Regions from separate parts of the Halobacillus litoralis genome, predicted to be linked through region 2. Evidence: predicted binding sites of a transcription regulator. Region 2 holds the regulator's gene; the other holds the start of a gene.
The links. The regulator CtsR, encoded in region 2, represses protease genes until heat stress. The targets are predictions, from matches to a motif close to ATGGTCAATAAAGGTCAAACA.
Positions count from the first base shown of each region.

Region 1: a site for CtsR is predicted at 1,797-1,817, ahead of clpP (ATP-dependent Clp endopeptidase proteolytic subunit ClpP). Genes of this name have one in related genera too.

Region 1 covers NZ_CP129016.1:1,850,343-1,853,761, forward strand. The annotation lists gene whiA (DNA-binding protein WhiA) at 1-669, shown strand, start outside; gene LC065_RS09255 (HPr family phosphocarrier protein) at 800-1,054, shown strand; gene clpP (ATP-dependent Clp endopeptidase proteolytic subunit ClpP) at 1,152-1,739, opposite strand; tRNA gene LC065_RS09265 (tRNA-Arg) at 2,191-2,266, shown strand; gene LC065_RS09270 (ubiquinone biosynthesis protein COQ4) at 2,527-2,751, shown strand; gene LC065_RS09275 (glutaredoxin family protein) at 2,849-3,070, shown strand; partial or broken gene LC065_RS09280 (sugar-binding transcriptional regulator) at 3,222-3,419, shown strand, end outside.
Region 2 covers NZ_CP129016.1:794,331-797,749, forward strand. The annotation lists gene LC065_RS04225 (protein-arginine kinase McsB) at 1-575, opposite strand, end outside; gene LC065_RS04230 (protein-arginine kinase activator protein McsA) at 575-1,123, opposite strand; gene LC065_RS04235 (CtsR family transcriptional regulator) at 1,144-1,608, opposite strand; gene LC065_RS04240 (MgtC/SapB family protein) at 1,776-2,468, opposite strand; rRNA gene rrf (5S ribosomal RNA) at 2,554-2,667, opposite strand; rRNA gene LC065_RS04250 (23S ribosomal RNA) at 2,758-3,419, opposite strand, start outside.

The DNA of each region.
Region 1 (3,419 bases), 1.1 Mb from region 2:
CTTGAAGATTTGGAAATTCTGAAAGGTCCTCTATCCATTAATCCAGACATCCCTCAAAAGTATTTGAACGATACGTGTTGTAAAAGAGCTTATTTACGAGGAGCATTTCTTGCGGGTGGTTCAGTCAATAACCCGGAAACTTCTTCCTATCATCTAGAAATTCATTCTTCTGATGAGGAACACAACGAGGCGTTGTGTAAGCTTATGAATAGTTTCGGGTTGCACGCAAGGACACTCAGCCGTAAAAAAGGTTACATTACCTACTTGAAAGAAGCGGATAAAATCACGGAGCTCATTAGTAATATAGGAGCACACCAAGCGCTTTTCAAGTTTGAAGATGTGAGGATCGTTCGCGATATGAGGAACTCCGTCAATCGTCTCGTCAATTGTGAGACTGCGAATTTAAATAAGACGATCGGTGCCGCTTTCCGTCAAGTGGAGAACATAAAATTCATTAAACGGACAGTAGGTTTAGAGGCCCTGCCAGATAAATTGCAAGAGATTGCATCTTTAAGGCTGCAGCACCAGGAAGTTTCTTTGAAAGAGCTTGGTGAGTATGTTTCTGGTGGATCGATCAGTAAATCAGGGATCAATCACCGCCTGCGTAAAATCGATGAGTTCGCCGAAAAAGTTAGAAAAGGTGAAGTCACAGAAAACACAAGAAACTAATGTTTCCTTAACAAATTCATGCTATAATGAAATACAATTATAAACGCTTTCTACAAGAGAGCGTTCTTTTTTCTAAGTATTGAATCCGCTTACAAAGAAGTTGAAATATAGAATGAGAGGAGAATGACAGGTGATTGAAAGGACGATAACGATTGAGCTCGAAACAGGTTTACAGGCAAGACCAGCAGCACAATTCGTACAAGAAGCGAACAAGTTCACCGCAGATGTTTTTATTGAAAAAGGTGAGAAGCGTGTGAATGCCAAAAGTATTATGGGGTTAATGAGCCTTGCTGTCGGAACCGATGAAGAAATCAAATTGATTGCAGATGGTTCTGATGAGGAAGAAGCGGTTCAGGTACTTACCGATTTTGTGAAGAATGAGTAATAGGTGTTTATGTGAAAAAATGAACGTTCTCCAATGAGGGAACGTTTTCATAAAGCACAAAAAAATCCGCTGTGATTACACAGCGGATTTCGTGTTTTTATTGTTCGTTTTTCTCCATTACTTTATCAATCAAGCCGTAGTCAACAGCTTCGTGGGCAGACATGAAGTTATCTCGGTCCGTGTCGCGTTCGATGACTTCCATTGGTTGTCCAGTACGCTCAGCAAGGATCTGGTTCAGCTTCTCACGCATCTTAATGATACGCTTCGCGTGAATTTCGATATCTGAAGCCTGACCTTGGGTGCCTCCAAGTGGTTGGTGAATCATAACTTCACTGTTTGGTAGTGCATAACGTTTACCTGGTTCACCGGCGTTCAGCAGGAATGCACCCATAGATGCAGCCATACCTGTGCAGATTGTGGATACGTTCGGTTTGATGAACTGCATCGTATCATAAATCGCCATACCTGCCGTGATCGATCCACCAGGGGAGTTGATGTATAGGGAAATGTCTTTATCTGGGTCGTCAGCAGCAAGGAAAAGCAACTGCGCTACAACAGAGTTTGAGATGTTATCATCGATCGGGCTTCCCAGCATGATGATACGGTCTTTAAGTAAGCGGGAGTAAATATCATAAGCACGTTCTCCGCGGTTTGTTTGTTCAATAACTGTAGGGACTAAATTCATTTGTAATTCCTCCTTAACATCAAATTAATAATGATGGAATACATTCATCATACCTATAAGGTCAATAAAGGTCAAACAAAAACAATCGACCTTTTATCCTTTATTTCAGCAAGGTTTGTTATGCCTTTTAAGTATGAAAAACGGTTATTCTTATTCGTTCTATGTGATGTGTTCCAATTCCTTCTACCATCATACCCTAATTTTACCTATATAAACGTCCAAACCTATAATAAAGCTACATGGCAAGATGGACATTATATTGAGATGTTTTGAGGGTTCGTTACTGAATTGAGCGTCAGTGGTGGGTGGGAAGCGAATCTTTACCCGTAGCCCTAAGCTCTTATAAAAGCTTCGAAACAGATTCTTCACAAGGGAGCTTTTCTGGAAGATCATAAAAATGGGTTGCGTTTTTTGGTGATTCTACTTATAATATTAAATGCATGTCGCTTTTGCGCCCGTAGCTCAGTTGGATAGAGCGGTAGATTCCGGTTCTACGTCAGTCGGGGGTTCGAATCCTCTCGGGCGCGCTAAATAAAAGGACCTTCCTTGAAAGTAAGGAAGGTCCTTTTTTTACAAAAATATCATTATATTAATATATAAAAATCTCTTTGAATTTTAGTAGTTACAATAGTGTTATTTAAATATTAATTGAACAGAAATCTCACAGGAATTATACGAACGTTTATTTGGTTTTATTATCGTCATGTAGGTTCTTTTTGCCTTATTTGTGTGTTATGATTGAATAAATAAAGTCAGACTTTTCGCTTTATTTAGAAGAGGGGTATTTATGACAAACCTAATCCGTTACAAAATGTTGTCGACCGAAGAGGTTTCTGAAGACAGGCGGATTCACTTGTTCGATATGCAGGAACAGCAAAAGTTATCCTTCAACTATAAGTCATTGAAGCGAACACCTGAAAATTATGTAGGTGAAGAATTAGCTCATTTCTTGGATAAGCGTAAGTTGAAAATCGATAATGGTTTTTATGATAAAAAAGGACATGCTTCCTGAAGCGTGTCTTTTTTTGTGTAAGAAGTTCTGGAGGAGGATGGATGTTGGAGCGTATCCTTTGGTATGATGAAGATGAAAAATTCAGGGAGGCTTGTGCATGTCTGAAGTCATATTATATGTAAAAGAAAACTGTGGATTATGTGAAGAAGTCAAAGATCTAATATCACTGTTCGACGTCAAAGTAGTAATGGTGGATATTGAAAAAGATCCAGAACTATTAGAGAAGTATATGCTTGAGGTACCGGTGTTAAAAATCGGTGCGGAAGAGTTGGATTACCGTGAAATTGATTACATAAAACTAATGAAGCGTTTACAATGAAAAACGTCTAGGTTTTCACTTGCACGAGGACTACCCCACTGTTAATATAAAGTTGAAATAAGATATTTTTTTGCTCCGAGCGGGACATAATATGACTAGCTGGGACGTAATACATCCCGGTTGGTACCATTTCAAAGAAGGGGCTTTTTCCATGAGAGCGTTCATCGACTTACAAAAAAAATTATTCCCGGATGTCCTGGACGTTATACAGCGCCGTTATCAGCTGTTGTATTACATCCAGATCATGCAGCCTGTAGGCCGAAGAGCGTTAGCTGAAAGTGTTGAGCTGGCTGAACGTACGGTCCGAAGCGAAGTGGACTTTCTGAATAAACAAGGGGCTGTAGAGATT
Region 2 (3,419 bases):
TGATTCGTCATGGACAGGGCGGGTAAATGCATCATGACAGAAGCTCTCATCCCCGTACCCACATTGGTCGGACAGGCGGTTAAATACCCCCGTTTCTCATCAAAAGCATAATCCACTTTTTCTTCGAGCCAATCATCCAATTGACTAGCTTGTTCCAATGCTTGATCCAACTGAAAGCTAGGGAAATATAACTGTATGCGAATGTGGTCCTCTTCATTAATCATGATTGATACTTGTTCATTTTGTGAAATGAGAGAAGCCGACTTATCCGCTTTTTCAGCCAAATGTGGACTGATCAAATGTTTTTCTACCAGTACTCTCTTTTCAATCGGCTGTAAATCTTTCATTTGGACCAGCTCAAAATCTTTATAATCTCTGAAAGACTTCTTTTGGAACTCTTCTTGGAAGAATTCCAATACTTTATTCAAAGTCTCTTCAGAAGCAATGATAGGAAAAGGATGCTGGGAAAAGTTACGAGCAAGTCGTATACGGCTGCTGAGTACAATATCGCTGTCCGGACCCTCTTGTTTCATCCATGGACTGATTGCTTCATTCATGAATTGCTGTAAAGACATTACTCATCACCATCCTCCCTATGATGCAGTTGACTTTCTAAAGATCTGATCTTATCTCTAACTTTCGCTGCCTCTTCGAATTCTTCCTGCTCAATTAATTGTCGAAGATTAGTTTTATATTCTTCCATCTCTTTTTTAAGGTGCAAGTTGCCACCTTCACGTTTCGGAATCTTACCATCATGTCTGGTGTTCCCACTGTGAACACGGCGCAGAATGGGATTCAGACGTTCATCGAACGTTTTATAGCAGTCCGCACAACCAAACTTCCCGATCCTTGCAAACTCTTCATAGCTGAGCCCGCAATTAGGACATTTAAGTTTCGGTTTTTGATTATATGAGTGAGCGCTCTGCCCTTTTAAAGGAGAAGGTCCTTCGGAATGGAATAGACCTGAAAGGAGATCATTCAAGGTGAAGTTCTCTTCCCCGTAATTCATGTACCCATTTTCTTTCGCACATTTTTCACATACATGGACTTCTGACTTTTGACCATTAATCACCTGCGTCAAATGGACGGTAGCAGGACGCTGATGACATTTCTGACACTCCATCTGAATCTCTCCCTTCTCACTCAACACTTATATTTAAGGGTGAATAGCATGGCTGTCATGATTCGCGCACGTACTTCATCACGAAGTGGTAAAGAAAAAGCAAGGACGTCGCGATCGATGACACTTGCCATCAGTTTACTTTCCCGATCAGTGATGATCTCATAATCTACCAACCGCTCAAGCACATCGATGGCTTTCGATTGGGAAACATGGGGATTGATGAGCTCCATCACCTCTTCAATCATTTCTGATCCTTTACGGTGTTGGATTCGGCTGATACGAATATATCCGCCTCCTCCTCTTTTACTTTCCACTATATAACCTTTTTCCACAGTAAAACGTGTCTTAATCACATAATTGATTTGAGAAGGTACACAATCAAATTTCTCGGCAAGTTCACTACGCTTGATCTCAATCGCCTGGTGCCGATTTTCATCTAAGATTCCCTTGAGATATTCTTCAATAACATCAGAGATATTCCGCATGCTCCCTCCCCCCTCTTTTGACTTTGACTATCTTTGACTTTAATTTTATTATACTCATTTTCTTTTGTCATGCAACTTGTTTGTTTAGGAGAATTACATCTTCTATGTTTCCCCTTTTCCCCATGAAATAAAACAAAAAAACTGCACAGAATCAACTGTGCAGCTCTTTAATACTGATGTCCGCATTCTTCTACACCATCCATCAAAGACAGACGCTCTAAAAGAAGGGATCGATTATACCTTTGTCCTTTATTCAGTTCAACGACAACTTTTTTCTGGGTCTGATCCAAAGCAACAATATCTATTTTCCTGATTTCCGGGTTCATTTGTTCAAAAACAGTTAATACTTTATGGACCGGGGCATCCTTAGCGATGGTCAATTGGTAAATATTTTTCCGATTCCCATTAAACTTTTCTTTTTCTATTTTATTAAGGAAGACCAAGCTCATAAGCACGAAAATCGTTGTGACCGTCGCCACATCATACATTCCTGCACCAACGACAAGACCAATCCCTGCTACCGTCCATATGGAAGCTGCTGTTGTTAATCCTCTGATCGTCATCCCATTGACGATAATTGTTCCTGCACCTAAAAACCCAATACCACTAATGACGTAGGATGGGATACGAGCTGGGTCGAAACGGACATGTTCATATTGATCAATGAACGTTTCAAAACCATACAAAGAAAGGAGCATCATCATACAAGCCCCGACGCCCACAAGGATATGGGTCCGGAAGCCGGCCGAATGATTTTTCACTTCCCTTTCAAACCCAATCAACCCTGAAAGAATAAGTGCAAAAAATAACCGGAATATAAATAAAAGTATGTCATCATGAAAAAAATATGACCAGTTCAATCTACCCCTCCTTTCTTTATGTCTATGTTTAAGGAAGTTGATATAGAAAAAAAACCAGAAGAATGATCTTCTGGTTTTTCAAATGACGTGGCAGCGTCCTACTCTCACGGGGGTAAACCCGACTACCATCGGCGCTGAAGAGCTTAACTGCTGTGTTCGGCATGGGAACAGGTGTGACCTCTTCGCCTTCACCACCACATCAATATAAAGTTTGAGGTGAACCCTCAAAACTGGATAAGGAAACATCTTGTTTGAAAAGCAATTGTCATTCACGAATGATTATAATCAGATAGATAAGTCATCGATCCATTAGTATCCGTCAGCTCCACGTGTCACCACGCTTCCACCTCGGACCTATCAACCTCATCGTCTCTGAGGGATCTTATTACCTTATAGGTAAGGGAAATCTCATCTCAAGGGGGGGCTTCATGCTTAGATGCTTTCAGCACTTATCCCGACCACACGTAGCTACCCAGCGATGCTCCTGGCGGAACAACTGGTACACCAGCGGTGTGTCCATCCCGGTCCTCTCGTACTAAGGACAGCTCCTTTCAAATTTCCAACGCCCACGACGGATAGGGACCGAACTGTCTCACGACGTTCTGAACCCAGCTCGCGTACCGCTTTAATGGGCGAACAGCCCAACCCTTGGGACCGACTACAGCCCCAGGATGCGATGAGCCGACATCGAGGTGCCAAACCTCCCCGTCGATGTGGACTCTTGGGGGAGATAAGCCTGTTATCCCCGGGGTAGCTTTTATCCGTTGAGCGACGGCCCTTCCATGCGGAACCGCCGGATCACTAAGCCCGACTTTCGTCCCTGCTCGACTTGTAGGTCTCGCAGTCAAGCTCCCTTGTGCCTTTACACTCTGCGAATGATTTCCAACCATTCTGAGGGAACCTTTGGGCGCCTCCGTTACCTTTTGGGAGGCGACCGCCCCAGTCAAACTG